DNA from 3 places in the Rhodoferax sp. GW821-FHT07G04 genome. Region 1 is predicted to be linked to each of the others. Evidence: predicted binding sites of a transcription regulator. Region 1 holds the regulator's gene; each other region holds the start of a gene.
The links. The regulator LexA, encoded in region 1, represses DNA repair genes until DNA is damaged. The targets are predictions, from matches to a motif close to ACTGTATNNNNATACAGT.
Positions count from the first base shown of each region.

Region 1 (10,593 bases):
GCGCCCACCTGCCAAACACGTGTGGCGGAAGTGCTTGCTGGCTGCGGTTCAAACATATGAATATTTCCGCGGCCCAACACGGTAGTGCTTGCTAACGCTCCACAGATCGCGGCCAGCGGGGCCAGAGGAGCCTCTACCCCACGCAGTGCACGACGCGGCGTAATAAGTCTTTGATTTCATTGGATTTTTTATTGCTGCTTTTGTCATCAATCTGTCAAAACCACGCACAGATGCGGCTTCGCAGCCAGTGGGGGATTAGTTTTGCACAAACTTATCCACATGTTCTGTGGGTCGTCGCGTACGCCATAATCGCGGGGCATTGCATCTGTACGGAGTGACCATTTGTTTTCCATCATACAAGCCGCCGGTTGGCCCATCTGGCCCCTTATTGCCTGCTCCGTATTGGCCCTGGCCATCGTCATTGACCGCTTCATCAACCTGAAGGGCAGCAAGGTAGCCCCACCCCGTCTTTTGGATGAAGTGCTGAGTGTTACCCGCAACGCCATCCCCGCCCCCGACGTTGTAACCCAGTTGGAGAAAAATTCGGCCATGGGTGAGGTCTTGGCCAGTGGACTACGCGCCATCAACGCCGACCCCCGCTGTACCGAAGACGACCTGCGTGCCACCATGGAGAGCACCGGTCGCATCGTCGCGCACCGCCTGGAGTTGCGCCTCAGCGCCTTGGCCACCATTGCATCGGCCGCACCGCTGATGGGCTTGTTTGGCACCGTGGTCGGCATGATTGAGATTTTCGGCTCGCAGGCCCCGGGTGGCGCTACCGGTGGCAACCCTGCCCAACTGGCCCACGGTATTTCGATCGCGCTGTACAACACCGCCTTCGGTCTGATCGTGGCCATCCCCTCACTGATCTTCTGGCGCTACTTCCGCGGCCAGGTCGATGCCTACCTGTTGACGCTGGAATTGGCTGCCGAACACCTGGCACGCCATCTCAAGGTGTTCCGCAAGCCCTGAGCCCGCCATGAACTTCCGCGCCCGAACCACCGAAGAGCCCGAGATCAATCTGATCCCCTTCATTGACGTGCTGTTGGTGGTGTTGATCTTCTTAATGCTGTCCACCACTTACAGCAAGTTCACCGAAATGCAGCTCAAGCTGCCGGTTGCCGACACCGATGCGCAACGCGACTACGCCAAGGAATTGATCGTGGGCGTGAGTGCCGACGGCGCGTTCAGCATCAACCGCGTGCCCGTAGCCGGGCGCAGCCTGGAGAGCGTGGCCATGGCCATGACCGAAGGCGCCAAGGCTGGCAAAGACACGGTCGTCATCATTAGCGCCGACGCCAGTGCCAAGCACCAGTCGGTAGTGACGGTCATGGAAGCCGCACGCCGTTCCGGCCTGAACCAAATCACCTTCGCTACCCAGTCCTCCGCACAGGCCGGTGGCCGCTGAAGCCATGGCCGGTGCTTTGCGGCCCACGCTGCAAGGCAGGCTGCTGCGGGCCTGGACCCGGCGGACCGGTCTTGCCCTGCTGCTGTGGCCCCTCTCTCTGCTTTTTAAATGCCTGTCAGGGCTGCGGCGCCGGTTGTACCAATGGGGCCTGCTCAGGACGCAGCGCGCCGATGCCATCGTCATCGTCGTCGGCAATGTGGTGGCCGGCGGCGCAGGCAAAACCCCCACCGTCATGGCCCTGGTTCAGCACCTGCGTGCACAGGGGCACCCCGTAGGCGTGGTGTCGCGCGGGTATGGGCGCAAGAATGGCACGGTCTGCGCCGAGGTGCTGGAGGATGCCCACCCCGCCGATGTGGGGGATGAGCCTTTGCTGATCCGGCGCACAACCGGCATGCCGGTTTTCGTAGGTCCCACGCGCTATGCGGCCACTACGGCGCTGCTAGCCCGCTATCCACACACCCGCATCATCGTCTGCGACGACGGCTTGCAGCACTATGCGCTGTACCGCGACCTGGAGGTCTGCGTGTTCGACGACCGTGGATGCGGCAACGGTTGGCTGCTGCCAGCCGGCCCTCTACGCGAAGCCTGGCCCCGCCGCGCGGTAGCGCGTGTGGGCCAGCAATCCGATCGCCTGCTGGTGCTGCACACCGGCGCCCAGCCTGCTTTTGCCGGCTACACCGCGCGGCGCCAACTCGCGCCCTGGGTTGTCGAACGCGACGGGACGCAGGTGCCACTCAAAGACCTGAGTGCACCGGGCGCCAAACCCCTGCTGGCGCTGGCCGGTATCGCCCAACCCGAGACCTTCTTTGCCATGCTGCGCGCCCGAGGTCTGCAGCTGGTGCAGACGCTTGCGCTTCCGGATCACTATGATTTTGATAGCTTCTCATCCATATTTCACGAGGGCTACCGCCTGATTTGCACAGAGAAGGACGCCGCCAAGCTGTGGCCACTGGTACCCGACGCCCTGGCTATTCCATTGGAATTCACGCCAGAGCCCGCCTTCTTCCGCGCACTGGATGCGGCACTGCTGCCGCTATTGCCCGCGCCGCTATCATCCAGCCATGGACACAAGACTACTTGAACTCATCGTTTGCCCCGTGACCAAGGGCCCCCTGGAATACGACCGCGAAAAGCAGGAACTGATTTCGCGCAGCGCGCGCCTGGCCTATCCCGTGCGTGACGGCATTCCAGTTCTGCTGGAAAACGAAGCCCGCACGCTGACCGACACCGAACTCGGCCTGTGAACGCCACCAGCATGGGCTACACGGTACTGATACCGGCGCGCCTGGCCTCTACCCGTTTGCCCAACAAGCCGCTGGCAGATCTGGCTGGCGCACCCATGGTGGTGCGCGTAGCTGAGCGCGTGCGTTCGGGTGTGCCCGCAGGCACCCGCGTCGTCGTGGCCGGCGACCACCCCTCCATCGTGGAGGCTTGCCGCCAACACGGTATCGAAGCCATTCTGACCCGTGACGACCATGCTTCCGGCAGTGATCGTCTGGCTGAAGCCTGCGAACTGCTGGCACTGCAGGGTGAAGACATCGTCGTCAATGTGCAGGGTGACGAGCCCTTGATAGACCCGGCGCTGGTACAGGCCGTTGCCGACGTGCTGCGAACCCAACCTACGGCCAGCATGGGCACGGCTGCCCACGCCATCGCCAGCGTTGCCGATTTCGCGAACCCCAATGTCGTCAAGGTGGTGCTGGATGCCGCCGGGCTGGCGCTGTACTTCAGCCGTGCGCCGATCGCTTGGTGGCGTGATGGTTTTGCCCAAGGCATAGAGGCCCTGCCCCCAATCGCCGCACCCCTGCGCCACATTGGCATCTATGCCTACCGGGCCAGTTTTCTGCGCCAGTTCCCCCAATTGCCGCAGGCCCCCATTGAGATCATCGAAGCCCTGGAGCAATTGCGCGCCATGTGGCATGGGCACCGCATCGCAGTGCACGTAAGCCCCCATGCGCCGGGACCGGGTGTAGATACGCCAGAAGACCTGGAACGTGTGCGGGCCGCATTTATTGCCAATGCGGGCCGCGCTGTAAGTTAGCCAGGGGATGGTCCATGCTATTCTCGGGAGCAGCCGCGTGTCGTGGCGCGCCTGTAGGGCGCAGCCTGCCGGGCCAAAGGTTTTTTGTTCTATCCGAGGGTATCCATGAGACTTATTTTGTTGGGCGCGCCAGGCGCGGGCAAGGGCACGCAAGCCACGTTCATTTGCCAAAAATACGGCATTCCACAAATCTCGACCGGTGACATGCTGCGTGCCGCCGTGAAGGCCGGCACCCCGCTGGGCCTGCAGGCCGATGCGGTGATGAAGTCCGGTGGCCTGGTCAGTGACGACCTGATCATCAACCTCGTCAAGGAGCGTATTGCCCAACCCGATTGCGCCAAAGGCTTTTTGTTTGACGGTTTCCCCCGCACCATCCCCCAGGCCGATGCCATGAAGGCTGCAGGCGTGGCGCTCGACTATGTGGTGGAAATCGATGTCCCCTTTGACGCCATCATCGAACGCATGAGCGGACGCCGCTCCCACCCGGCATCGGGCCGTACCTACCATGTCAAGTTCAACCCACCCAAAGTGGAAGGCAAAGACGATGTGACCGGCGAGCCCCTGGTACAACGCCCCGACGATCAGGAAGAGACCGTCAAGAAGCGTCTGGATGTTTATAGCGCCCAGACACGGCCCTTGGTGGACTACTACTCCGGCTGGGCCGCCAAAGACCCGACTGGCGCCCCCAAATACCGCGCCGTCAGCGGCATGGGCGAAGTGGATGTCATCAAGTCGCGCGTTTTTGAGGCATTGGGCAGCTAACCGGCCGCATACGCGCTTCCAAAAGGCCGCCGATGCGGCCTTTTTTACGCCTGCATCAACTCCAGCATCAGGGCAATGCGGGCCTTGAGCGGAGACAGCCCCCCAGAATCCGGGATGTCCCCCTTCCCCTGGGCCGGGCCAACCACGATACTGCCGTATGCGCAGCGGCTAGCCCGCAACACCCGCACACCCTGGGCCCGAACCTCGTGCAGGGCTTTCTCCAAATCGCGGTGGATGGTGCCATTGCCGGTGCCCGCAACGATGAGGCCCCGCACAGCTTGCTCTGAGCCCACCGAAGGCGCCGCACACAGTGTGCGTACGGTGGCTCCGCATGCACCCGCGTAGTTGGTGACAATCTCAACGCGCGGCCATTGCGGATTGGACAGCGCTTCCATCGGAAAATCCTCAGCTTGTCCCTCCCGCACGGGGCTTGCGTGCAACCAACGTACCTTGCCCTCCTCCACATAGCCTAAGGGACCCGCATCGCCCGAATCAAAGGCATTGAGTCGATAGGGATGGACCTTCTGGACGTCCCGAGCAACGTGCACAACCCCGGCACACACCGCCAATACGCCTCGGGCCTGCGCCGACTGTGCCACCGCCACGGCGTCCAGCACATTCTGTGGCCCATCGGGTGACAGCGAAGACGCAGGGCGCATGGCACAGGTTAGGACCACAGCCTTCTCGGCCAACATCTGCCGGGGCAAAACCTGGGACAAAAAGAAGGCTGTCTCCTCCAGGGTGTCGGTGCCATGCGTCACCACCACGGCATCGATATCGGCCCGGGACAGATGGTGCTGAATGCTTTGTGCCAGTAAGCGCCACTGCTCCCATCCCATGTCCTTGCTGTCCACCTGCACGACCTGCTCGGCCACGAATGCGTGCGAACCCAGCGCCTGCTGCAGACGGGGAATGGCCTGCAGCAACTGGCCCACGCCCACCTGCGCTGCGGTGTACCCCACGTTGTCATCCGCCTGCGCAGAGGTGCCTGCAATCGTGCCACCGGTACCCAAAAACACCATCTTTTTCAACATATTTGCGCTTTCCACTTGCAAACAAAATAAAACTGGTTAAAAATACAGTCACTGGATGCCGAAACAGTGTGTATAGACCAACAGCCTAAGCGGCCCAGAACCAAGGAGTCAGCATGCTTGAAAGTCCCAAACTTACCGCACGGCAACAACAGATTCTGGACCTGATCCAAGGCGCCATCGCCCGCACCGGCGCTCCTCCTACACGTGCCGAAATCGCCAGCGAGCTTGGCTTCAAGTCCGCCAATGCCGCCGAGGAGCACTTGCAAGCCCTGGCCCGCAAAGGCGTTATCGAATTGGTCAGCGGCACATCCCGTGGCATCCGCCTCAGAGGGGACGCATTGCGGTCCATCAACGAGTCGCGCAGCAAACAATTCTCCTTGCCGATTCCGGGTTTGGCCCAATTAGCTCTGCCATTGGTAGGCCGGGTCGCAGCTGGTTCACCCATTCTCGCCCAGGAACATGTGGACCAAACCTATTACGTTGAAAACAGCCTGTTCCAACGTCAACCCGATTACCTGCTGAAGGTGCGTGGCATGTCCATGCGCGACGCCGGCATCATGGATGGCGACCTGCTGGCCGTGCAAGCCACCAAAGATGCCAAGAATGGCCAGATCGTTGTAGCCCGGCTGGGTGATGAGGTCACTGTCAAACGTTTCCGGCGCAACAAACATTTGATCGAACTGCACCCCGAAAACCCGGACTACCAAACCATTGTGGTCGAGCCTGGTGAGCCTTTTGAAATCGAAGGCTTGGCCGTAGGTTTGATACGCAACACCATGCTCATGTAATTCCGCACGAAAGCCATCCCATGAACACCGCTTTATTTGCCCATGCCGATTTCTTTGGCCCCTTGCAAGGCCTGATGCGCTGGTGGTCCGCCAGCCGGTTTTCGACTGCGGGGGTTTCATTGCCCAAGCGGGAGGCACCTGCATTTACTCCCAAAACTGTAGCAGCAAATGACCCATTGACGAGGGCTAGCGCTCCAATCATCAAAATGCCCAAGCCCCTGCGTGTAGTGCGCGTGGTCGAAAGCGGGCAGGCACGCGCCAGTGTCGGGCGCATGGTCATCTCCGGGCGCATGGCCGACGTCTGCGCCGAACTGGACCGTTTAGCTGCGCGAGAGGCTGCCCTCTCTTAAGTTGGCGGGGGTTTGCGCGCCGTACCGGCGCTTGGGCAGGGCACAATTGAGCCCATGAATATTGTGATTTTGGATGACTATCAGGATGCCGTACGCAAACTGGAGTGCGCAGCGAAGTTAGAGGCCTACCAAGCCAAGGTCTATACCAACACGGTGAAAGGCATTGGCCAACTCTCTGTTCGGCTCAAGGATGCAGATGTCATTGTCTTGATCCGTGAACGCACACATATCAACCGCCAGCTCATTGAAAAGCTGCCCAAGCTGAAGATGATTTCCCAGACTGGGCGCATCGGTGCTCACTTGGATGTGCAGGCTTGCACCGAGCGCGGCATTGCCGTCGCAGAAGGCCAGGGCTCTGGCGTGGCACCTGCGGAGTTGACATGGGCGCTGATCATGGCAGCGATGCGCCGTCTACCGCATTACATCGGCAACCTCAAGCACGGTGCATGGCAACAGTCCGGGCTGAAAGCCGGCTCAATGCCGGCCAACTTTGGCATCGGCAGCGAGCTGCGTGACAAGGTCTTGGGCATATGGGGCTACGGAAAAATTGGCCAAATGGTTGCAAGCTACGGGCGCGCCTTCGGTATGAAGGTTGTTGTCTGGGGTAGCGAAGCCTCGCGAGAAAAAGCCTTGCAAGACGGCTACGGCGCGGCCCCCAGTCGCGAGGCCTTTTTTGAGCACTGCGACGTCTTGTCCCTCCATCTGCGGCTCAGCGACAGCACGCGTAACCTGGTTGACCATACAGACTTGGCCCGCATGAAGCCCACCGCACTACTGGTCAATACGGCCCGCGCCGAGCTCTTGGACACCAACACCCTGATCAGCGCCTTGAACCGAGGCCATCCCGGTATGGCTGCCGTAGACGTCTTCGACAGTGAGCCCGTCCTACAGGGGCACGCACTGTTGCGGCTGGAGAATTGCATTTGTACGCCCCACATTGGCTACGTGGAGCAGACCAATTACGAAAAACTATTCGGAGCGGCCTTTGACAACGTGACCAATTTCATCAAGGGTACGCCCACCAATATCGTCAACCCCGGTGCCCTGCAGGTCCGGCGCTGAATCTTCACTCACCCGCGTTTCAGCGGGGCTTGTTCACACCGTTAGTCTGTGCCGATGATGACCAACCGCTGGCATCAAAGTCGATGAGGTTGTCGTCACGCGGCCGGGCAAGACCCGAGTCAACGTCAGCATCTCTCTCTGCTGCCATGTCCGTTGCGACGGGCACGGTTTTCGCAGCGCTAAAGGGCATAAAGCCCGAGTCGAACGATGATGAGGCGACGCGGCTAGCCACCCCGTGCAGCATCAGCAAGTCGCGGAAGGCTTCAAGGTCAAAGTCCTGGCTGCTGTTTTCCTTGGGGCCGCGCACCAAGCAGCTCGCAATATAGGACACAGCCTCTTCAGACGGCCATAGCGCGACGATGCGATTGCACACCGAGGGATAGGCCTCCAAGCCGCTGCCCGATTGGCTGAAGTCCGCATAGACCGGCAAGTGGCCATTGAAAATGGCATTGAATCCAGTGCGGTAGTGGTCATATTCCGCTTTGCGCCCCAAGCTGTGCAATACCCTGAACAACTCGAGGTAGACCAAAGGGTTGGCCTCGGCACCCGCATCCACACTCTCTCGTAGCAAGGTAATAGCCTCTTCATGCTGTCCCAAGGTCAGGAAGAACTCGGCCTGCTGGCGGACATCCAGCATCTCCTTGGTATTGACTGAGCGCAGGGTAGCCGACATGCTGTGGGCAAAGTCCATATGCCCCGACGTGGGCTGATGGTGTGCGGGCTGACTGCGGGTGGATTGCGCAGCGTGGACGGGCGCCGGTGGCAAAGCCGATTGCCCTGCGCCGCCTACCGGATCGTCCAGTTGGAGATCAATGTCCACCTCGGTAACGCCGGGCTGAGCCTTCGCAACTGTGGCAGCGGGACGCGGCGCAGCAGGCGGCGGGGTCAAATCATTGGCTCCCTCGCCCACACGGCCCAGCTTACTGGCTTGGGGCACGTCCGTGCCACCAAAATCCACGGTCTCCGACCTATCGCCTAAACCTTCACCTCTCCACCATGGCCCACCACGCGGCGCCTTATTCCACACAAAAGCTATCGCCAGGCCCAAAATAGCAGCTGCGGCCAGAAGTCCATAAACCAGCGGATTTGCGTAGCGTTCTGCCTCTGCCCTACCCAGGCGACGGCTCAGGTCCTCCAGAACCTGGCGGTTTTTGACCGTGATGTCGCGCAAGCCCTTGAGATCCGACTCCAGAGCCTGTTGGCGCCCTTCCGCCGCCAAGACTTCCTGCGGCGTTGCATTCAATGAGCGCCATAGTGCAACAGCGCGTGCGCGCTTCTGTGGGTCTTCGCCTTCTTCCGTAGCCAAGGTGTCGCTCGACTTCAATATGGGATCCCGGTCTTGGCCTAGGTCCAATGGAGTCAGCTTGAGATGCGGTCTGCGGACTTCCGCTTTCGGCGCTTTAAAGGCCTGCTTGATCGCCGGCACAGATGATTCCGGCTGCAGCTCAAGCGGAATGGGCTTGTTGCGTTTACGCGCCTTGGGCTCCGCCACATCTGCAGGGCGGCTCTCGGACGTGGGCACCACAAGTGGCGTACGCGGTGCAGACGAAACGATGGGAGCATGAACCGCGGCCGCTGTGGGTAGCGTGACGTTCGGCGCTGGCTCCGCCAGCATCACATAGCGCCGTGTGGTCTTGCCTTCACACCCTGCGCGCACATACACCGTTACCACCGGCTCATCAACCGCGGATCGGGCTACAACCGTCACCAAAGCAGCCTGCACCTGCAGTTCACTGCTGACGCTGACCCGGCTGGCGTCTTGGCGAGTATCGCCATAGAAGACGTCGGCTTCAAAACAGAGGGCGGAAGCTCCTTCCCCCATCTCCAACTGCACCGGTACGGTCAACTGGATTGATTGCCCCAAAAACACTGCGCCCTTGGCTCGCCCCAGCGTAAGCGCCGAACTGCTCATCGCAACACAGAAAGTTGCAGCGCCCAAGATCGCAAATAAATATTTTCTATGGGGTTTCATCTATACAGCAGATTTTCGCATAAGCACCTCGTGAACCCTACACCCTAAGCGCGGAAGAACGAAGCGAAAGGATCGCATTTCCGCCGCACTTGCCGTCGACGCAGATGCCCCTCTCAGACACGCAGGCGACAAACCCAGAGACAAGAGCCTGCCTCACAGGTGACAATGCCAGCGTCATACCCCACATGTGTAGTCACCAAAAAGACAAGCTATGGACGAACCCATCCTTACTATCGATGAACGGTCGGCAATCAATGGCGGCCGCTGGTTTTCTACATTGTCTCCCTCGCTCAAACACGACATTCTTCGATGCGCCTATGTCAAACGCCACAAAGACGGCGACCTGATATCCGCCCGCGGCGAACCGCCGGAGGATTGGATCGCCTGTGCCAAGGGCGCTGTGCGGGTGAGCTCCACCTCTATCTCTGGCAAGCAAATCACGCTGACCTATGTGGAGCCTGGTATCTGGTTCGGCGATGTGTCCATCTTCGACGGAGACCGGCGAACCCACGATGCCTATGCCCATGGGGACACCACCATACTGTGCGTCGCCAAGGCCGATTTCAAGAAGATATTGGCTACCCACGTCGAGCTGTACGAGGCCTTGCTGCGGCTACACGCGCGGCGCATTCGGCAACTGTACGGACTGGTGGAAGACCTCAACACGCTGCCCTTGCGTGCCCGATTGGCCAAGCAATTGCTGCACCTGGTGCGCAGCTATGGCGTGCCATCCCTCAGCGATGCCAGCGAAGTGCGCATAGGCCTTCAACTCGCCCAGGAAGAGCTGGCGCAGTTGCTGGGCGCGTCACGTCAACGGGTCAACCAGGAGCTGAAATCCATGGAACGCGATGGAGCGATCCGCATCGAGCAAGGTGGACTGGTGGTGCGCGATCGCGTGGCGCTGATGCACATCATTGATGCGGACAACTAACAAGCCTTTACGACTACTTGCCTGAAAGACCATGAGCGAATTTGACCACTTCCTGGGCACACGCCCTGTCAGCGAACAGCATGCATTTGACCTAGGTGCACTGAGTACATGGCTCGAAAAAAATCTCAGCGGCTTTGCTGGGCCATTGAGCGTGGAAATGTTCAAGGGCGGCCAATCCAATCCGACCTATAAGCTCAACACACCGAGCAGAAGCTACGTCATGCGGGCCAAGCCCGGCCCAGTGG
Region 1 covers NZ_JBWKQD010000001.1:202,851-213,443, forward strand. Annotated here, with positions in the region: gene xseA (exodeoxyribonuclease VII large subunit) at 1-56, opposite strand, end outside; gene AC07OO_RS00910 (MotA/TolQ/ExbB proton channel family protein) at 343-972, shown strand; gene AC07OO_RS00915 (ExbD/TolR family protein) at 980-1,408, shown strand; gene lpxK (tetraacyldisaccharide 4'-kinase) at 1,413-2,489, shown strand; gene AC07OO_RS00925 (Trm112 family protein) at 2,470-2,652, shown strand; gene kdsB (3-deoxy-manno-octulosonate cytidylyltransferase) at 2,664-3,449, shown strand; gene adk (adenylate kinase) at 3,555-4,211, shown strand; gene AC07OO_RS00940 (asparaginase) at 4,256-5,245, opposite strand; gene lexA (transcriptional repressor LexA) at 5,359-6,033, shown strand; gene AC07OO_RS00950 (hypothetical protein) at 6,054-6,383, shown strand; gene AC07OO_RS00955 (D-2-hydroxyacid dehydrogenase family protein) at 6,438-7,445, shown strand; gene AC07OO_RS00960 (type IV pilus assembly protein FimV) at 7,465-9,357, opposite strand; gene AC07OO_RS00965 (Crp/Fnr family transcriptional regulator) at 9,629-10,348, shown strand; gene AC07OO_RS00970 (phosphotransferase) at 10,380-10,593, shown strand, end outside.

Region 2 (10,593 bases), on a different contig from region 1:
CAGCTTGACCCAGGTGTAGGCGACCTTGATGCTGGAGCCGCGAAACTCGTCGTCGCGCATGCGCACTTCGCCGGGAACGGCCTTCTCGTCCTCCGGGGGGCTGGGCAGGTCTTTTTCGCCGCCAAGGTATTCGCCAGCCGTGCCCAGCACCTGGTAGTAGACGGTGTCGCTGTCATCGGCCCGCAGCAGCTCGCGGGCGGGCAGGGGCAGCGCGAACTGGGCCTTGTTCTGGTTGCTGGTGGTGACCAATTGCGCCAGCGCGCCGACGTTGTATTCCAGCGCGCGGTCAAAGGGCTTGCCGGCAATGCCCTGTGCCACCAACCAGGTCAGAACCAGGCTGACCGGCCACAGCAGCAGCAGCGGCGTCAGCATCCAGTCCAGGATTTCGCCGAACAGGCTGCGTTGTTCGCGCTGGAAGATCTTCATGCGATCGGCCCCGGGCGCAGGGGCGTGTGGAGAAACTGGCCGTTAGCCCCCGCCAAATATGCGTGAGCTGCTCCTAAATACATAGTAATTCGATCAAGACGCAATCTTTTCGAGGCAATAGCCCAGGCCGCGCACGGTCGCAATGCGGATGGGGCCTTTCTCGATCTTCTTGCGCAGGCGGTGGATGTAGACCTCGATTGCGTTGTTGCTGACCTCTTCGCCCCACTCACACAGGCGCTCCACCAGTTGGTCCTTGCTGACCAGGCGGCCGGCGCGCTGCAGCAGCACCTCCAGCAGGCCCAGTTCGCGGGCTGACAGCTCCACCATCTTGCCGTCTATCGTGGCCACACGGCCGGCCTGGTCGTAGGTCAGCGGGCCGTGTTTGATGGTGCTGCTGGTGGCGCCCATGCCGCGGCGCACCAGGGCGCGTACGCGGGCTTCCAGTTCCTGCAGGCTGAAGGGCTTGGCCATGTAGTCGTCGGCGCCATAGTCCAGGCCCTTGACGCGTTCGTCCACGGCGTCGGCGGCGGTGAGTATCAGCACCGGTAGCGAGGAGCCACGCCCCCGCAGTTTTTTGAGCACTTCCAGGCCATGCATCTTGGGCAGGCCCAGGTCCAGGATCAGCAGGTCGAATTCGGTGTTGGTCATCAGCGCGGCGTCGGCCTCGGTGCCGCTGGCCACATGGTCCACCGCCGCGCCAGCGCCGCGCAGCGCCCGCAACAAGCCGTCGGCCAAGACCTGGTCGTCTTCGGCGATCAATATCCGCATGTCTGCTCCTCGTCGTTGTCGCCACAGCGCCTGCACACAGGCGGGTGTGAACGTGTTTTTTGCATTCTAGGCGCGCACCCTTGTTCTTCACTGACCGCTGTAGGCTTCCAAGCCAATGGCCAGTACTGTCGCAACTTCTTCTCCAACCGCCTGGCGCAGTTCCAGTTCGGCCTGCTCCACGGCCTCGCGGTAGGCCTCCAGCCAGGCCAGTCCCACTTCGGTGAAGCGCAGCTGCTGCGCCCGGGCATCCAGCGGGTCGGGTGCACGCGTGACCATGCCCCAGGCCTCGCACTGGTTGACCAGGGTGCCCATGGCCTGTTTGGTCATGCCAGCGCTCCTGGCCAGCTCGGTCAGCCGCGAGCCACCGGTGGCCAGGTGGCGTGTGATGTGGATGTGCGCTGCGCCCACCTGCCCGCGCGTGACCAGATTGGCCAGGCCCAGCGGCACGCCGGGGTGGTGCGCCATCAGCGCCAGCACCCGCGCGTCAAAGCGCTCCAGCGCCAGCCGCAGCCAGTGGCCCATGTGGGCCTGGCGCCAGCCACCGGGGTCCGAAAGCGTCCATTCCGTCATGCATTAAATGGTAATACAAACTGACTAAAAAACAAGTTTACCGAATCCAATGATCGTCGTTAAACTACTGTTCAAGTATCCAGCCTGTAATTAATACCAAGCACTGGCATACGTCTCAACATTGATTTTTAAGGAGATTTCCCATGGATGCACCCGTCAAGACCCCCAACAGCATGAACAGCGCCAACAGCGAAAAGGCCAAGGCCCTGCAGGTCGCCCTGGCCCAGATCGAAAAGCAGTTCGGCAAGGGCACCATCATGCGCCTGGGCGAAGGCGAGGTCATTGAAGACATCCAGGTCGTCTCCACCGGCTCGCTGGGGCTGGACATTGCACTGGGCGTCGGCGGCCTGCCCCGCGGCCGTGTCGTCGAAATCTACGGACCGGAGTCGTCCGGCAAGACCACGCTGACGCTGCAGGTGATTGCCGAGATGCAAAAACAGGGCGGCACCTGCGCCTTTGTCGATGCCGAACACGCGCTGGACATCCAATACGCGCAGAAGCTGGGCGTCAACCTGCCCGACCTGCTGATCAGCCAGCCCGACACCGGTGAACAAGCGCTGGAAATCGTGGACAGCCTGGTGCGCTCCGGCGCGGTGGACCTGATCGTTGTCGACTCGGTGGCCGCCTTGACCCCCAAGGCCGAACTGGAAGGCGAAATGGGTGATTCATTGCCCGGTCTGCAAGCCCGTCTGATGAGCCAAGCTCTGCGCAAGCTGACCGCCCACATCAAGAAGACCAACTGCATGGTCATCTTCATCAACCAGATCCGCATGAAGATCGGTGTGATGTTTGGCTCGCCTGAGACCACCACCGGCGGCAATGCGCTGAAGTTCTACGCCTCCGTGCGCCTGGACATCCGCCGCACCGGCACCATCAAGAAGGGCGACGAGGCGATTGGTAACGAGACCAAGGTCAAGGTCGTCAAGAACAAGGTCAGCCCTCCGTTCAAGACGGCGGAGTTCGATATTTTGTTTGGCGAGGGCATCAGCCGCCACGGCGAAATCATCGACATGGGTGTGACAGCCAACATCCTGGAAAAGTCCGGCGCCTGGTACGCCTACAAGGGTGAAAAGATTGGCCAGGGTCGCGACAACGCGCGTGAGTTCCTGCGTGAAAACGCCGCACTGTCGGTGGAAATCGAGAACAAGGTGCGTGAATCGCTGGGCATCCCGCTGTTGCCGGTAGTGGCGGCTGCAGAACCTGAAGTCAAGGCCAAGGCTGCAAGCAAAAAAGCCGAGCAGCCCGCATAGGACGCGCGTAAGCAGCTATAAAAACAGTAGCGTAATTTGTAGCTGAATTTTCTGCATGGGTTGACATGGCCACGGCGACAAACACCCCACCACTGTCCCTCAAGGGCCGGGCGCTGCGCCTGCTCAGCGCCCGGGAACATTCTCGCGTCGAGCTGGAGCGTCGGTTGGCGCAGTTCGAGGAAGAGCCCGGTGCCCTGGCCAAGGCGCTGGATGAATTGCAGGCCAAGGGCTTCATCAATGAGCAGCGCGTGGTGGAGTCGGTGCTGAACCGCCGCTCCGCCAAGCTGGGCACGTCACGCATTCGCCAGGAGCTGCAAGGCAAGGGTCTGGCACCCGAGGCTGTGCTGGATGCTGTGGAGCAGTTGCGTGCGACCGAGGTGGACCGTGCACGTGAAGTCTGGCGCAAGAAGTTTGGGGAGCCACCCGCGGATGCCGCTGAGCGCGGCAAACAAATGCGGTTTCTGGCCAGCCGTGGTTTTGGCGGCGATGCCATCCGCAAAGTGGTGTCGGGTGGGGATGACGACTAGGCGTTGACGTTCGCCCGCTGACGGCGCGGGGGACACGGAGCAAAACGTGCCGCCCTGACGGGCCGCAGCGAGATGCCCAGACCGCGGCTCTCTAAAGCCCTAGCATCAACTTGATGTTCTGCACAGCCGCACCCGAAGCACCCTTGCCCAAGTTGTCCAGCCGCGCAACCAACACGGCGTGCGCAAAGCCATCAGCCTTGGCATCGTTGGCAAACACGCGCAGTTCCATCTTGTTGCTGTCGTTTAGCGCTACGGCGTCCAGCTTGTTATCGGTGGTGGCCTCTTCCACAGTCACCCATTCGCTGCCTGCATAGTGCTTTTGCAAGGCGGTGTGCAAGTCTTGCGCAGAGGGTTTGCCCGGCAAGGTGTCCAGGTGCAAGGGCAACTGCACCAGCATGCCCTGCTTGAAGTTACCGACCGAAGGCACAAACAATGGCCTGCGCGTCAGGCCGGTGTAGCGCATGATTTCGGGAATGTGCTTGTGCTTCAAGCCCAAGGCATACAGCTCCATGGGTGGTGCGCTGCCAGCCTCATAGGCTTCGATCATGGTCCGGCCGCCGCCCGAGTAGCCACTGATGGATGGCAGGCATACGGGGAAGTCGGCCGGCATGAGCCCGGCATCCACCAGCGGGCGCAGCAGTGCGATGGCTCCGGTCGCGTAACAACCAGGGTTGGCCACGCGGCGGGCTTGAACCACGGCTTCGCGCTGCGAAGCGGTCAATTCCGGGAAGCCATAGACCCAGCCGGAGGCCGTGCGGTGGGCGGTCGACGCATCCACAATGCGCGGTCCGGGGCGCCCGGTACGGCGCTCCAGAGCGTCCACCATGGCGACCGATTCCACGGCCGCATCGTCGTGCAGGCACAGAACCACCAGATCGGCCTGGGCCATCAGGGCCTGCTTGGCCACTGCGTCCTTGCGCAAGGCCGGGTCAATGCGCATGACCTCCACACCGGGCGTGGTTTGCAGCCGCTCCCGTATCAACAGACCGGTGGTGCCGGCTTCGCCATCAATAAAAATTCTCTTCATACGTGGTGGATGTCAATCAGGATTTTGGGAGTGGACGTCTTTAGGCGCCAAAAACAGGCCGTCAGGCAGCGATAAGTTTGGTGCGTTGCAACATGATACATTTCGCAGTTGATGTGTCCAGTGCCAAATTGCGACCGAAAATTGTTGCAATTTGGTGAAAATTGTCCAGCTCCCAAAGAGACGTCATGAAAATCCACGAATACCAAGGCAAAGAAATTTTGCGCCAATTCGGTGTGCCGGTGCCCCGCGGCATCCCCGCCTTCACAGTTCAAGAGGCGGTGGAAGCCGCTCAAAAGCTTGGGGGCCCGGTCTGGGTCGTCAAGGCGCAAATCCACGCCGGTGGACGCGGCAAGGGCGGTGGCGTCAAGGTCGCCAAGTCCATCGATGACGTCAAGCGCCTGGCCGGTGACATCCTGGGCATGCAGCTCAAGACGCACCAAACCGGCCCGGAAGGCCAGAAGGTCCGCCGCCTCTATATTGAAGACGGCGCCGACATCAAGAATGAACTGTATGTTTCGCTGGTGACCGACCGCGCTAGCCAGAAAGTGGCCCTGATCGCGTCGAGCGAAGGCGGCATGGACATCGAGGAAGTGGCCCATTCCACACCCGAAAAGATCATCACCGAGATGATTGACCCCCTGACCGGCATTACTACCGAGCAGAGCAAGAAAGTGGCCACAGCCATTGGCTTGACCGGCGCTTCTGTGGACCAGGCCGTGGACATCTTCGCCAAGATCTACAAGTGCTACATGGATACCGACGCGTCGCTGGTGGAAATCAACCCGCTGAACTGCGACAGCAAGGGCAATGTGATGGCGCTGGACGCCAAGTTCAACTTTGACTCCAACGCGCTGTTCCGCCACCCCGAGATCGTGGCTTACCGTGATCTGGACGAAGAAGATCCGGCCGAAGTGGAAGCCTCCAAGTTCGACCTGGCCTACATCTCCCTGGACGGCAACATCGGCTGCCTGGTCAACGGCGCCGGTCTGGCCATGGCCACCATGGACACCATCAAGCTGTTTGGCGCCGAACCGGCCAACTTCCTGGACGTGGGCGGCGGCGCCACTCCCGAGAAGGTCACCGAAGCCTTCAAGATCATGTTGAAGAACCCCAAGGTCAAGGCCATCCTGGTCAACATCTTCGGCGGCATCATGAAGTGCGACACCATCGCCACCGGCGTGATCACCGCCTGCAAGGCCGTGAACCTGAACGTGCCATTGGTGGTGCGCATGAAGGGCACCAACGAAGACCTGGGCAAGAAGATGCTGGCCGAGAGCGGCCTGCCCATCATCAGCGCAGACAGCATGGCCGAAGCGGCCCAAAAAATTGTGGCAGCGGTCAAGTAAGGCGGAGCACGAATATGTCTATCTTCATCAACAAAGACACCAAGGTCATCACCCAGGGCATCACGGGCAAGACCGGTCAGTTCCACACCGAGAAGTGCCAGGAATACGCAAACGGTAAGAACTGCTTCGTCGCGGGCGTGAACCCCAAGAAGGCCGGCGAGTCCATCTTCAATATCCCGATCTACGCCTCCGTCAAGGAAGCTGCATCCAACACGGGCGCTACCGTGTCCGTGATCTACGTTCCCCCGGCAGGCGCCGCTGCTGCCATCTGGGAAGCCGTTGAAGCCGACCTGGACCTGGCCATCTGCATCACCGAAGGCATCCCCGTCAAGGACATGCTGGAAGTGCGCAACCGCATGAAGGCCAAGGAAGCCGCTGGCGGCAAGAAGACCCTGTTGTTGGGACCCAACTGCCCCGGCCTGATCACCCCCGACGAAATCAAGATCGGCATCATGCCCGGCCATATCCACCGTAAGGGCCGCATTGGCGTGGTCAGCCGCTCCGGTACGCTGACCTACGAAGCGGTGGCGCAATTGACCGAAATCGGTCTGGGCCAGTCGTCTGCTGTCGGTATTGGTGGCGACCCCATCAACGGTCTGAAGCACATCGACGTCATGAAGGCCTTCAACGACGATCCCGACACCGACGCCGTCATCATGATTGGCGAAATCGGCGGGCCAGACGAAGCCGAAGCCGCCCGCTGGTGCAAGCTCAACATGAAAAAACCCATCGTTGGCTTCATCGCAGGCGTGACAGCTCCCCCAGGAAAGCGCATGGGCCACGCCGGCGCGTTGATTTCTGGTGGCGCCGATACGGCCGATGCCAAACTGGCGGTCATGGAAGAATGTGGCTTCACCGTCACGCGCAATCCGTCTGAAATGGCGAAGCTGCTCAAAGCACTGTTGTAATTTTGCTGCAGTCAGGGATGGTTCAGGCGCGTTGGCTACCATCCTATCCAATAACCAGGAAGCGCTCCGAACAGCAGGTTTTGGGCGCTTCTTGCATTTTGAAATACAGGAGTTGCAAGAATGGAATGGCTGCATAGCACAGACTTCTGGATCGGTCTGCTGAAGATTGTCTGGATCAACATCATCCTGTCCGGCGACAACGCGGTGGTCATTGCGCTGGCGGCGCGGTCCCTGCCCGCCGAGCAGCAAAAGAAGGCCGTGTTCTTCGGCTCTGGTGCTGCCGTGGTTCTGCGTATAGCCCTGACCGTGGTCGCGGCCAAACTGCTGGAGATGTCGTTCTTGCAGATCGTTGGCGGCCTGCTCTTACTGTGGATCGGCGTTCAACTGCTGATTGAGGAAGAGGACGCCGAGGAAGGCGCAGCCGGCAGTGGCAATCTGATGGCAGCCGTTCGCACCATTTTGATTGCCGATCTGGTGATGAGCCTGGACAACGTGATCGCCGTGGCTGCCGCCGCCAAGGGCGATATGACCCTGCTGATACTGGGACTGGCCATCAGCATTCCCTTGGTGATCTTCGGCAGTACGCTGATGATCCGCTTGATGACACGCTTTCCCATCATCATCATGTTGGGCGCGGCATTGATTGGCTGGGTTGGTGGTGAGACCATTGTCAGTGACGTGGCGTTGCGGACGGCGCTGGCAGATTACCCGTGGCTGCACTACGGGGGCGCCGTTGCCGGCGCGCTATTGGTCGTGGGCCTGGGTAGAAAACTCGGAAAGCGGCACGCTCAGTGACGATTGCGCTATCAAAAACTGGCCTTTTGTTTGAATAAGTTGCTTGTCGGAACGTACGGCATCTGCTAATGTTGGCCCCTGCCTTGATCTGTCGGTCAGGGCGTATTGTGGATGGGCGCTGTTGGCAAACATTCGGCTGCATAAGGGGTAGGGCTGGCACGTGGCGAAATCTTCTTTCTCTAAATCAGGCCCTTTTTGGAGGGCCGATTGGTTTGCCGGTGTGGCTATCGTGGTCGCTGTCATCGTGCTCAATCTGGCGACGGATTTTGTCGGCAGGTTGGAGCGAGGCTTCTACGACTTTGCCAGCACCAGCACGACCCGCCAGCCATCCGACCGCATTGCCGTCATTGCCATTGACGACCAAAGTATTGCTAACCTGGGCCGCTGGCCTTGGTCGCGTGACATACACGCCAAGCTGATCGACAAGCTGGCGGCTGCCAAAGCCAAGACCATTGTGCATACGGTCTTCTTTTCCGAACCGCAGGTCGATCCCGGTTTGGTTTTCATCCGCAAGATGAAGGCAGCATTGGGCTCGACACCAGAAGGCACGCCCGCCAATGAACAGCTGAATCAATTGATAGCCGAAGCAGAAACTGCTTTGGATACGGACGCTATCCTGGCGACTAGCATCAAAAACGCCGGTAACGTACTGCTGCCATCGGTGTTTGATCTGGGTGAACCGCAGGGAAAGCCTGACAATGCGCTGCCAGACTTTGCACTGAAAAATACACTGGATGACCCCACAGGCTTCTCCCTTCCTGCTGTCCGAGCCCAGGAGCCTATTGCAAGCTTGGGTAGTGCGGCGGTCGGCGTGGGACATCTGAACCAGAAGCAAGATGTGGATGGTGCAGTCCGCAAAGAGCCCCTGCTGGTCAATTTTTACGGTAAAGCCGTGCCCTCCATGGCGTTGCTCGGAGCAGCCAAGAGCTTGAACCTGTCTGCCTCCGACCTGCGTTTGAATCCGGGCCAGTCAGTACAGATTGGCAAACTGCGCGTTAAAACCGACGAAGCGGCGATGATGATGCCGCAGTTTTACAAGGGTAAAGAGGGTAGACCCGCTTTTGCCGTGGACTCGTTCTATGACGTGCTGACAGGAAAAATCCCGGCTTCCAAATACACGGACAAAATCGTGATCATTGGAGCGACGGCCGTCGGCGTCGGCATCCAATTCCCGGTGCCAGGTAATTCTGCACTCTCCCCGGCGGAAACCATTGCGCACATCACGTCCAACATCCTGAGCGAGCACTTTATCGTGCAACCTACGTGGGGTGGCTGGGCGACAGCCGGGTTGTTCCTGCTAATAGCAGCCTATGTGATTGTTGCTTTGCCGCGACTCTCCGCAGGTATGGCGGCCACCGCTACGCTGGTTTTGTTTATTGGTTTGCTGGGTCTGGAGTTTGGGCTGTTGTCCGCGTCGGCGATTTCGCTGGACTTGGTGTACCCGGCCACATTGTTGGTACTGGGTCACTTGGCCTTGACAACCAAGCGTTTCCTGGTGACCGAAGCGGGCAAGGTGCAGGCGGATGAAGAGTCTGCAGAAACCAACCGCATGATGGGCTTGGCTTTGCAAGGCCAAGGGCAGCTGGACATGGCCTTCGACCGCTTCCGCCGCGTGCCAATGAACGAAGCTGTCATGGGCAATCTGTACAGCTTGGCCATGGACTTTGAACGCAAGCGCCAATTCAACAAAGCCGAAGCCGTCTATGAGCACATGGCGGCCTTCGACAAGAATTACAAAGACATCAAGGCCAAGCTGAACCGCGCCAAGAACCTCTCGGAGACGGTTATGCTGGGCGGCGCGACCGGTCATCCTGGCGGCACGATGCTGCTGGAAGGTGGCGCCGTCGAAAAACCCATGCTGGGTCGCTACCAGGTGGAGAAGGAGTTGGGCAAGGGGGCGATGGGTGTGGTCTACCTGGGCAAGGACCCCAAGATTGGTCGCGTGGTAGCCATAAAGACCATGGCCTTGAGCCAGGAGTTTGCAGGCGACGAATTGGTGGATGCCCGGGAGCGGTTCTTCCGCGAGGCAGAAACCGCTGGGCGCCTGCAACACCAGAATATCGTGACCATCTTCGACGCGGGCGAGGAACATGACCTCGCCTACATCGCGATGGAATTCCTCAAAGGCAAGGACCTAGCGGACCACTGCAAGGGTGATCAACTGTTGCCCGTGCCGGTTGTGCTCAGCATTGTGGCGCGCGTGGCCGAGGCCTTGGCCTATGCGCACAAGCAAAACGTGGTGCACCGCGACATCAAGCCGGCCAATATCATGTACGAGGTGCAAAGCGATACCGTCAAGGTGACGGACTTCGGCATTGCCCGCATTACCGATTCCAGCAAGACCAAGACGGGCCTGGTGCTAGGAACGCCTAGTTTCATGTCGCCTGAGCAACTGGCTGGCAAGAAAGTAGACGGTCGCTCGGACCTGTATTCCTTGGGTGTCATGCTGTTCCAGATGTTGGCAGGGGTGTTACCATTTCGCGGAGACTCGATGTCCGAGTTGATGTACAAGATCGCCAATGAAGAAGCGCCCGACATTCGAATCATTCGCTCCGAGTTGCCTCAGAATTTGGCTGACGTTGTCGCCTTGTCTTTGAGCAAGAGGCCGGAAACGCGCTACCAGACAGGAGACCAGTTCGCCGTGGATTTACGCAGCGTTATGAGCCAGATGTCGGGCGGATCGCCCGTTGCCGTCGCCGCGCCCCCAGCGTCTACCGACAGGCCTGCCAGCGAGAAAACGGTTGCGTTTTCCTCAACCTTACCGGGTGCTCAGGGCGCAAATTCGAACAAAGTTGATTTCACCGCGACCGTACCGGCAACCGCGGCGGATTTTGAAAAAACGGTTGTCCAGCGGGCAAACAAGCCCGGGGAAGCCAATTAAGCAGCCCATGAATTACCATTTTTGCGCAAAAACAGACCCGGGCCGGGCGCGGGACAACAATGAGGACTCGGTGGTCTTCGACGAGGCCTCACTGA
Region 2 covers NZ_JBWKQD010000007.1:41,264-51,856, forward strand. Annotated here, with positions in the region: gene AC07OO_RS24380 (sensor histidine kinase) at 1-426, opposite strand, end outside; gene AC07OO_RS24385 (response regulator) at 520-1,194, opposite strand; gene AC07OO_RS24390 (MarR family winged helix-turn-helix transcriptional regulator) at 1,282-1,764, opposite strand; gene recA (recombinase RecA) at 1,908-3,014, shown strand; gene recX (recombination regulator RecX) at 3,080-3,541, shown strand; gene argC (N-acetyl-gamma-glutamyl-phosphate reductase) at 3,633-4,568, opposite strand; gene sucC (ADP-forming succinate--CoA ligase subunit beta) at 4,754-5,914, shown strand; gene sucD (succinate--CoA ligase subunit alpha) at 5,929-6,822, shown strand; gene AC07OO_RS24420 (TerC family protein) at 6,943-7,617, shown strand; gene AC07OO_RS24425 (CHASE2 domain-containing serine/threonine-protein kinase) at 7,838-10,498, shown strand; gene AC07OO_RS24430 (Stp1/IreP family PP2C-type Ser/Thr phosphatase) at 10,506-10,593, shown strand, end outside.
Region 2: a site for LexA is predicted at 1,831-1,848, ahead of recA (recombinase RecA). Genes of this name have one in related genera too.

Region 3 (10,593 bases), on a different contig from region 1:
CGAACGACGTGGCCTCGTGACCATGGCCGGTGCGGGTGCGCACCCAGCCTTTTTGGCTGATGACCACGGTGACGGGCTCGTCCACCACCTTGATCTCCAGTACGGCTTTTTTCTCGGCCTGGATCAAGGTACGGCGCGGGTCGGCAAAGGTCTTGGCGTCGGCCTCAATCTCTTTAACCATCAGGCGGCGCAGCGCGGATGGACTGCCCAGAATCTCTTCCAGCTTGCCCTGCTCGGTGCGCAGCTCGGACAGCTCTTGTTCGATCTTGATGGCTTCCAGCCGGGCCAGTTGGCGCAGGCGGATTTCAAGAATGTCTTCAGCCTGGCGGTCTGACAGCTTGAAGCGTTCGATCAGCGCAGCCTTGGGCTCTTCAGCCTGGCGGATGATGGCGATCACCTCGTCGATGTTCAGCAGAACGAGCTGGCGGCCCTCCAGGATGTGGATGCGGTCCAGCACCTTGTTGAGCCGGTGCTGCGAGCGGCGCTGTATCGTGGTCTGGCGGAACTCGATCCACTCCATCAGCATCTGGCGTAGCGACTTTTGCGTGGGCCGGCCATCCAGGCCAACCATGGTCAGGTTGATGGGGGCGGACGTTTCCAGGCTGGTGTGCGCCAGCAAAGCGGTGATCAGCTCCTGCTGGGAGATACGCGAGGTCTTGGGCTCGAACACCAGGCGCACGGCGGCGTCTTTGTTGGACTCGTCGCGCACAGCATCCAGCACCGACAGGATACTGGCCTTGAGCTGGGTCTGGTCTTGCGACAAGGCCTTTTTGCCGGTCTTGACCTTGGGGTTGGTCAGTTCTTCAATCTCTTCCAGCACACGCTGGCTGCTGACGCCGGGTGGCAGCTCGGTCACCACCAGTTGCCACTGGCCGCGGGCCAGGTCTTCGATCTTCCAACGGGCACGCACCTTCAGCGAGCCGCGGCCGGTGCGGTAGGCATCGGCGATGTCGGTGGCGCTACTGATGATCTGGCCGCCGCCGGGATAGTCTGGGCCGGGCACCAGGGCTGCCAAGGCGTCTTCAGCCAGTGTGGGGGTCTTGATCAGCGCGACGCAGGCATCGGCGATCTCGCGCAGGTTGTGGCTGGGGATTTCGGTGGCCAGGCCCACCGCGATACCGCTGGCGCCATTGAGCAGCGTGAACGGCAGGCGCGCGGGCAGCAGACGGGGTTCTTCGGTCGAGCCTTCGTAATTGGGCTGGAAGTCCACCGTGCCCATGTCCAGTTCGTCCAGCAGCAGGCTGGTGATCTTGGCCAGGCGGGCTTCGGTGTAGCGCATGGCCGCGGCGCCGTCGCCATCGCGGCTGCCAAAGTTGCCCTGGCCGTCGATCAGCGGGTAGCGCAGTGAGAAGTCTTGCGCCATGCGCACCAGTGCGTCGTAGGCAGCCTGGTCGCCATGGGGGTGGAATTTACCCATGACGTCGCCCACCACGCGGGCCGATTTGACTGGCTTGGCGGCGGTGTTTCCGTTGGGGCCGCCGTAGCCAAGGCCCAACAGGGACATGGTGTACAGGATGCGGCGCTGCACGGGCTTCTGGCCATCGCAGACATCGGGCAAGGCCCGGCCTTTGACAACGCTGAGTGCGTATTCCAGATAAGCGCGTTGGGCGTAAGAAGCTAGGTTTTGGTCGTCATCACCACCACCATCACGGGGCGGCTCGGCTGTCAGATCAAGTGTGGCTTGGTCGGTCATGGATACAGGTTAATTCGACAATTCGGTAAGAGACGGGCTGGCCTTGGCGGTCTGACCCGAGCCAATGGCCATGTCGCCGGGTTGCAAGGGCTCACGGCCCACTTTTTTGGATGCGGGATCGGCATCCTGCGCGCCGATCAGCTCACCCCAACGTAGATTGACATTGGCGCTCGGGCCGTGAAACTGCCCTTGCACCCTGCCGCCGGAAGTGGCTGCGGGCGTCACGCGGGCTTGGGGGTTGAGGCGCTGGTAAAGCTGCATCACCGAGCGCACGTAATTCTGTGTTTCCTTGAAATTGGGGATCTTGTTGCCAGCCTTCTGCACGGCACCTTCGCCAGCGTTGTAGGCGGCCACGGCCAATTCCAACTGCCCCGGAAACATATTGATCAGGTCGCGCAGGTAGCGGGCGCCGGTTTGGATATTGGTCTTGGGATCCGTCAGCTTGGCGGATACGGTGCCACCTTGGTCATTGGCCAGACCATAGCGCTGCGCAGTCGTTGGCATCACCTGCATCAAGCCCACGGCACCCTTGGGTGACACGGCGGACGGATTGAAGCCGGACTCGGTGGCAATGACCGCATGCAACAGGGACATGTCGAGCTGGTTGGCGTCTGCCGCCGTGCGCATATGGGGTTTGACAGCCAAGAAGCTGGGCGCGGACTCCATGCTGGCCACCGTACGGCCGCCCCCACTGGAATAAGCCTCGCGCGCAACTGCCGTGGCAACGCCACCGTCAGGAGCCGCCTGCGCATCCGGTGCGGGCACGCCCCGGAACATCAGCTTGTAGCGCGGGTCCAATTGGCTGGAAGCGAAATGCTTGACGCCCTGCGCGTCGGTGTAGATCCACATATCGGCGTGGGCCACATGGCTGACCAGCAGCGCCAGCCCCGCCAATAGACTCTTCAAGCGGGCAGACATCAGACGTCCACCTCGACCGAGTCACCGTGCAACTCCATCAGTTCGCGCCGGGCAGCAGCCTCGCCCTTGCCCATCAATTTGGTGATCAGGGCCTCGGTGGCGCCAAAATCGATAGCACCCAGCGTAACTGGCAACAGACGGCGGGTATCGGGGTTCAGCGTGGTGTCCCACAGTTGCTCGGCATTCATTTCACCCAGGCCTTTGAAGCGGCTGATGCTCCAAGCCCCTTCGCGTACGCCTTCTTTGCGTAACTTGTCAAGAATGGCGATCAACTCTCCGTCATCCAACGCATACGCCTTGGAGGCCGGTTTCTTGCCACGGGCCGGTGCATCAACCCGAAACAACGGTGGCCGGGCCACAAACACATGGCCGGCTTCAATGAGTTTGGGGAAATGGCGGAAGAAGAGGGTCAATAGCAACACTTGGATGTGTGAACCATCCACATCGGCGTCGGACAAGATGCACACCTTGCCATAGCGCAGCCCGGACAAATCTGGCGTGTCGTTGGGCCCATGCGGATCTACACCGATCGCCACCGAAATATCGTGGATTTCGGTATTGGCAAACAGGCGGTCGCGGTCCACTTCCCAGGTATTAAGCACCTTGCCACGCAACGGCAGAATGGCCTGGTTCTCCTTGTCGCGGCCCATCTTGGCGCTGCCGCCGGCGGAATCACCCTCGACCAGAAACACTTCGTTGTGTGCGGTGTCGCGGCTTTCGCAATCGGTCAGCTTGCCGGGTAGTACAGCCACGCCCGAGCTTTTGCGCTTTTCCACCTTTTGGCCGGCTTTTTGTCGGCTTTGTGCAGCTTTAATCGCCAATTCCGCCAATTTCTTGCCATAGTCCACATGCTGGTTGAGCCACAACTCCAGCGTAGGGCGCACAAAACTGGACACCAGACGCACGGCATCACGGGAGTTGAGGCGCTCCTTGATCTGGCCCTGGAACTGCGGGTCCAACACCTTGGTGGACAGCACATAGCTGGCGCGGGCAAACACGTCCTCCGGCATCAGCTTGACCCCCTTGGGCAACAAGGCATGCAGTTCAATAAAGCTCTTGACGGCGGTAAACAAGCCGTCGCGCAAACCGCTCTCGTGCGTGCCACCTGCGCTGGTGGGGATCAGGTTGACATAGCTTTCGCGCACCGGCTGGCCATCTTCGGTAAAGGCCACACACCAGGACGCCCCTTCGCCTTCGGCAAAGTTGTCGCTCTGGCTATCGGCATAGCCTTCGCCTTCAAACAGGGGGATGACGGGGTCCGCGGTCAGCGTCTGCGTCAGGTAGTCGCGCAAGCCGCCCTTGTACAGCCAAGTCTGGGTTTCCTTGGTTTTTTCGGTGGTCAGCGACACACTGACGCCGGGCATCAGCACCGCCTTGCTGCGCAACAGGTGGGTCAGCTCACCGGCGGGCAAGACAGCGGACTCAAAGTATTTGGCGTCGGGCCAGGCGCGCACGGTGGTGCCGGACTTGCGATCGCCATCGCCGATCTTGCGGGTCTGCAGCGGCTGGGTCACATCGCCATGCTCGAAGACGATGGTGGCAACCTGGCCCTCGCGGTAGGAGGTGACCTCCAGGCGCTTGGCCAGGGCGTTGGTGACGGACACCCCCACGCCGTGCAGGCCGCCGGAGAAGCTGTAGGCGCCGCCCTTGCCCTTGTCGAACTTTCCGCCGGCATGCAGGCGGGTGTACACCAGCTCGATGACCGGGGCTTTCTCTTCCGGGTGCATGCCAAAGGGAATGCCGCGGCCATCGTCTTCAATGGCGACGGAGCCGTCCATATGGACCGTGACCTTGATCTTTTTACCGTAACCGCCCAGCGCCTCGTCGGCCGCGTTGTCCAGCACTTCCTGGATGACGTGCAGGGGGTTGTCGGTGCGGGTGTACATGCCCGGGCGCTGCTTGACGGGCTCCAGGCCCTTGAGAACCCGGATGGAACCTTCTGAATATTCTGGGGTAGCTTTGGCTGACATAGGCCGGCATTGTAAACGCCGCGCATTGACTATCTGTATATAAATACAGCCATCACTCCCAATGACTTTGTCATGGGCTGTGCAGCGGCACCTGGGATTGCGGACAATCCGGCCATGCAAAACGCCCCCAAACCCATTTCCACCACACAAGTTCTGGTCTGCGGTGCCACTATCGTCACGCTGTCCATGGGCATACGCCATGGTTTCGGCCTGTGGCTGCAACCGATTACCCAGGAACACGGCTGGACGCGGGAAACCTTTGCGCTGGCAATCGCCATCCAGAACCTGGCCTGGGGTGTTTTTGGCATCTTTGCCGGCATGGCGGCCGACCGATTCGGCGCCTTCCGCGTCATCATTGCCGGGGCGGTGCTCTATGCACTGGGCTTGGTGGGCATGGCCCATGCCAATACGCCGTTGCTCTTTGCGCTCAGCACCGGTGTGCTGATCGGCATGGCCCAGTCGGGCACAACCTACGCCGTCATCTACGGCGTGATCGGGCGCAACGTCAGCGCCGAAAAGCGGTCCTGGGCCATGGGTGTTGCGGCGGCTGCCGGATCATTCGGCCAATTCCTGATGGTTCCCAGCGAGGGTTTTTTGATCGGCCGATTTGGTTGGCAAGAGGCGCTGGTCTTGCTGGGAATGGCATCTCTGCTGATCATTCCCTTGGCATGGGGCCTGCGGGAAACAGGTTTTGGCGGCGGCACCTCTGCCCCGGTGCGTGAGCAAACCATTGGCCATGCGATGCGCGAAGCGATCCAATACCCCAGCTTCCAACTGCTGATGGCGGGTTATTTCGTATGTGGCTTCCAGGTCGTGTTCATCGGCGTGCATATGCCTAGCTACCTGAAAGATAAAGGTCTGTCGCCCCAGGTAGCCAGCTATGCATTGGCGCTGATCGGTCTGTTCAATGTATTTGGCACCTATGCCGCTGGCGTGCTGGGCCAGAAGATGCAAAAGAAGAACATCCTGGCCTTCATCTACTTCACCCGTGCCATTGCCATCACCGCATTTCTATTGGCACCCCTGTCACCGGCCAGCGTCTATGTGTTTTCCGCAGTGATGGGGTTGCTCTGGCTGTCCACCGTGCCCCCAACCAATGCCACGGTCGCGCAGATCTTTGGTGTGGCCCATTTGTCCATGCTGGGCGGCTTCGTGTTCTTCAGCCACCAAATCGGTTCGTTCATGGGTGTGTGGCTGGGCGGCTACCTGTATGACAAGACCGGTAGCTATGACATCGTCTGGTACATCGCAATCGCACTGGGGGTTGCAGCGGCGCTGATCAATCTGCCGGTCAAGGAAGCCGCCATTGCGCGGACCCTGCCGCGCAATGCAGTGGCTTCATGATGGCAATCGCCATGGGCAAGCGCATCACCATCCGTCTGCTGGCGCTCGCGGCGTTGGCCGCAGTCTTTGCACTGTATACGCAGGCAGACTTCATGGTGCAGATGGCCAATCAAGTCTGGGCCTGCTTTTGAACCCATCCCCTTGGATAGTCCGCTGGTCCCATCTGCTGGCGCCGGGCGCCAGCGTGCTGGATGTTGCCTGCGGGTCGGGCCGGCATTTGTCGTGGTTTGCAGAGCATGGTCACCCGGTCACCGGTGTGGACCGTGACACGGCAACGGCCCGTGAACAGGTTCCCGAAGCCATGCTCATCACCGCTGACATCGAGACCGGCCCATGGCCCCTGCAGTCTGCGGGTGAACTACAAACCTTTGGCGCCGTAATAGTGACCAATTACCTATGGCGCCCCCTCTTGGACACTATCGCCAGCAGCGTTGCGCAGGGTGGCGTACTACTTTACGAAACATTTGCAATCGGCAATGAAGCCTTTGGCCGCCCCAGCCGGCCGGATTTTCTGCTGCAGCCCAGCGAATTGTTGCGCGCCTGCGCATGCCTGGACGTAGTGGCTTACGAGCACGGCTACTTGGAGAACCCGCCCCGCGTGGTGCAACGCATTGCGGCCCTGCGACCAGCAGGCGATGGCGCCAAGCCGCTACCATCCAGCCGCTATGCTCTCTAGGTAAAATAGTCGATTACCGTTCAAATAACTGACATGAATCCATCTCAAGGCCCTCTTACCGGCAGCATCGTTGCACTGGTCACGCCCATGCAAGAAGATGGCTCCGTGGACTACCCGGCGCTGCGCAAGCTGATCGACTGGCATATCACCGAAGGTACTGACTGCATAGGCGTAGTGGGCACCACCGGCGAGTCGCCTACAGTGAATGTCGAAGAACACTGCGAAATCATCCGTGTCTCGGTGGAGCAGGCCGCAGGACGGGTACCCATCATGGCCGGCTGCGGCGCCAACTCCACAGCCGAGGCGATAGAACTGGCACGTTTCGCGAAAAAGGTGGGCGCCGACTCGCAACTGCAGGTTGTTCCCTACTACAACAAGCCCACACAAGAAGGCCAGTACCAGCACTTCAAGGCCATTGCCGAAGCCACTGGCGACCTGCCCGTCATCCTGTACAACGTGCCCGGCCGCTCAGTGGCCGATATGGCCCATGACACGGTGATGCGCCTGGCCCAGGTTCCCGGCATCGTCGGCATCAAGGAAGCCACCGGCAACATCGAGCGCGCGCAATGGCTGATCAAAGAAGCCCCCAAGGGTTTTGCCATCTATTCGGGTGATGACCCCACCGCTGTGGCCTTGATGCTGTGCGGCGGCCACGGCAATGTCAGCGTCACCGCCAATGTGGCGCCGCGGCTGATGCACGAGCTGTGCAAGGCGGCCGTTGCGGGCGATATCAAGCGGGCCATGGAGATCCAATTCCAGCTCTTGCCGTTGCATAAAGCGCTTTTCGTAGAATCCAACCCGATTCCCGTCAAATGGGCGGTTGCGCGCATGGGTTTGTGCAAAGACGCACTGCGCCTGCCGTTGACCGTTTTGACACCCGACAATCGTCCGGCATTGGAGCGCGTGATGCGCACCGCTGGCCTGATTTAAGCAGTTCTCCATCCAAAGGATTTTCGTGAACCCTTTCTTGAAATTGACGCTGGTTAGCGTAGCCGTCTCGCTGTCAGCATGCTCCGTTTTGGAAACCGACAAGGTGGACTACCGCAGCGCGAACAATGGCCCTAAAGTGCCCTCGCTGGACGTTCCACCCGATCTCACCCAGTTGTCCAAAGACACGCACTACGCCGTGGTTGGCGGCGCCGTGTCGGCGTCGGGCTACAAGGCCGGCCAACCCGTTGTATCCACTACGCCTGTGGTTGCAGCTGCCACACTGGGTGATGCGCGTATTGAGCGCGCCGGCAACCAACGCTGGCTGGTGGTCAATCGCCCCGCCGACAAGCTGTGGGAACCCGTGAAAGAGTTCTGGCAAGAAAATGGCTTCCTGCTGTCCCTGGACCAAAATACCCTGGGCATCATGGAAACCGACTGGGCCGAAAACCGGGCCAAAATTCCGCAGGACTTCATCCGCAACTCGCTGGGCAAGCTGTTTGACTCGCTGTACTCCACCGCCGAGCGCGACAAGTTCCGCACCCGCCTGGAGCGCAATGCCAATGGCGAAACCGAAATTTTCATCAGCCACCGCGGCATGATGGAAACCGTGCTGACCACTTCGGCCAAAGAGGCTGGCAATACGGTTTGGCAACCCCGCCCAACCGACCCTGAGCTGGAAGCTGAATTCCTACGCCGCCTGATGGTCAAACTGGGCGTCAGCGAGCCACAAGCCAAGACCGTGGTCGCCACGGCCAGCGCACCCAAGAGCATTGCCTCGATTTCCACCGAAAACGGTCAACCTGCCGTGCGCATCGAAGAAGGATTTGACAGCGCATGGCGCCGCGTCGGCTTGGCCCTGGACCGCACCGGCTTCACCGTGGAAGACCGCGACCGCAAGCAAGGCATCTATTTTGTGCGCTATGTGCCGCTCAATGCCGACAATACCGAGCCGGGCTTCTTTGCCAAGCTGTTTAGCGGCAGTAAGAACACCGATCCTGCGAAATACCAGATCGCGGTACGCAGCGTCGCCAATGTGACTACCGTATCCGTATTGGATACCAAGGGCGTGCCAGAGACCTCGGTCAACGCGCAACGCATCGTCAAGGTCATCGCCGACGACATCAAATAAGTACTAGGTTCACAGGGGCTGCGGCCCCTGTCCCCAGAAAGTACAGACGAAAAAAAGCCACCGCAAGGTGGCTTTTTGCTGGGAGCAAAAATGAGCTCTTAGCTGGCGGAAGCAGCAGATGCAGGAGCAGATGCGGGTGCTGCGGCAGGAGCAGATGCGTCAGCTGCGGGAGCGGAAGCAGGTGCAGCGGCGGGAGCAGCAGCAGGAGCGGGAGCAGCTGCGGGAGCGGGAGTTTCAGCGGGCTTGCTGCAAGCAGCCAAGGCAGCGGCAGCGATAACGGCTGCCAAGACGAGTGATTTGTTCATTTTTAAAACTAGAGTGAGTTAACGAAACAATTTCCGGAAATTGTCAAAGCAGCGCACCGCCCAGACTCAGACAAAAAGCATTCGATCTCTTTTTGCCTAACCCATAAGTATACAGGAATAGTCTTTCAACCCTCGGGAAAACCCTCTAACTGTCGCTATAGCCCCAAAGTGCTGGCCGAAAACCCCGGCGCACTTTGACGGCGGCATTCATCCAGTTCTTCTTTCAACAGCACGCGCCGTGCAGGCTCCAGGTCCGCAATGCCGGTGCTACGCACCAAATCCAGGCGTCGCATCGCCCAATGTGGGCTCCACAGCGCACTGGGCATTTCGCTGGCATCCACGGTTTTGCAGACACGGCATTCAATGATGTGGTCCCAGGTCCTGCGCCATGTCACAAACCGGGGCTGGTAGCGTTGGATGGAGTCATAGCTCTTGGCCAACAACAGCAATTGCCGGCCACTGCCGGCCCAGGCCTGCAAAGACTCGGTTACCACGCGCTCGCCCAAGGGCCATTCTTCAAATGTGGCGTCGCTCCACACCATGGCTGGCCAGCCCTCTTGCACCGCGCGGGCCAAGGCCGCACGCACTATTTGCGCAAACGCCGTGGGTCCGCTAAACGGGCCCTTCAGTTCTTCGCCGCCGCCACTATCACTGTTCGTCACCATGGATCCACCCCGCTTCCATCCAGTCTTGCACCAAATCCCGGGCCGGGCCACTGAGCCGTTTAACGCTAGGTGCGGTCAAGTGGCGCTCATCCGCCAGCAAACGCATCAAAGTTGCGTCGCGCCCCGAGGCCAGGAAACTTTCGCCATTGATGAACACGTGCTGTGCGTCATAGGCCATGCGGGTACGCCGGTCTAACACCAAGGCGCTCCAACCGTCATCTGCATCACCACCATCAAACTGCACATGGCCCTTGGGCTCGGTCAAATACTCCCCCAAAACCCGCTGCAGCGCAAGCGGATCCCGCAGCGCATCGTCCAACGCCTTGCGGGCGAATGCGATCAAGGTGTCGGGGATTTCTCCGCACTGGGCCAGCGCTGCCTGCTTGGGGTCGGCATATAAGCCGCTGCCCACGGCGTCACCCGCATCTTCGGCCAGGCGCTGAAGCAACTCGCCAGCCAGCTCGGCACGGCTGGGTGCCCGAAAGCCGATGGAATACGTCATGCATTCACCCACAGCAACACCATCGTGGGCATAACGGGGCGGAAGATACAGCATGTCGCCAGCATCCAGCACGAACTCCATTTCTGGCTCAAAGTGGGCCAGAATTTTCAGCGGCATGTCGGGCTGCAGGCTCAAGTCCTTCTGCCGCCCAATCCGCCAGCGGCGCTGGCCGTGGGCCTGCAGCAAAAAGACATCGTAGCTGTCGAAATGCGGACCTACCCCGCCGCCATCGGTGGCATAGCTGACCATCACGTCGTCCAGACGCGCGTCCGGCACAAAACGGAACTGGTTCATCAGCGCATGCACGCGCTCGTCGAGCAGATCGACGCCCTGCACCAGCAAGGTCCAGCCCGGTTGCTTGAAAGCCGGCAGCGCCTTGCGGTTGAACGGCCCGTGCTTGAAGCGCCAGGGCTGCTTGCCACCAGCGCTGGCCTGGATCACCAAGCGGGACTGCACATCAT
Region 3 covers NZ_JBWKQD010000002.1:75,348-85,940, forward strand. Annotated here, with positions in the region: gene parC (DNA topoisomerase IV subunit A) at 1-1,693, opposite strand, end outside; gene AC07OO_RS09540 (lytic transglycosylase domain-containing protein) at 1,703-2,611, opposite strand; gene AC07OO_RS09545 (DNA topoisomerase IV subunit B) at 2,611-4,581, opposite strand; gene AC07OO_RS09550 (MFS transporter) at 4,696-5,925, shown strand; gene AC07OO_RS09555 (hypothetical protein) at 5,922-6,056, shown strand; gene AC07OO_RS09560 (class I SAM-dependent methyltransferase) at 6,053-6,601, shown strand; gene dapA (4-hydroxy-tetrahydrodipicolinate synthase) at 6,635-7,531, shown strand; gene bamC (NlpB/DapX family lipoprotein) at 7,557-8,660, shown strand; gene AC07OO_RS09575 (hypothetical protein) at 9,121-9,630, opposite strand; gene AC07OO_RS09580 (JmjC domain-containing protein) at 9,614-10,593, opposite strand, start outside.
Region 3: a site for LexA is predicted at 4,614-4,631, ahead of AC07OO_RS09545 (DNA topoisomerase IV subunit B). Genes of this name have one in related genera too.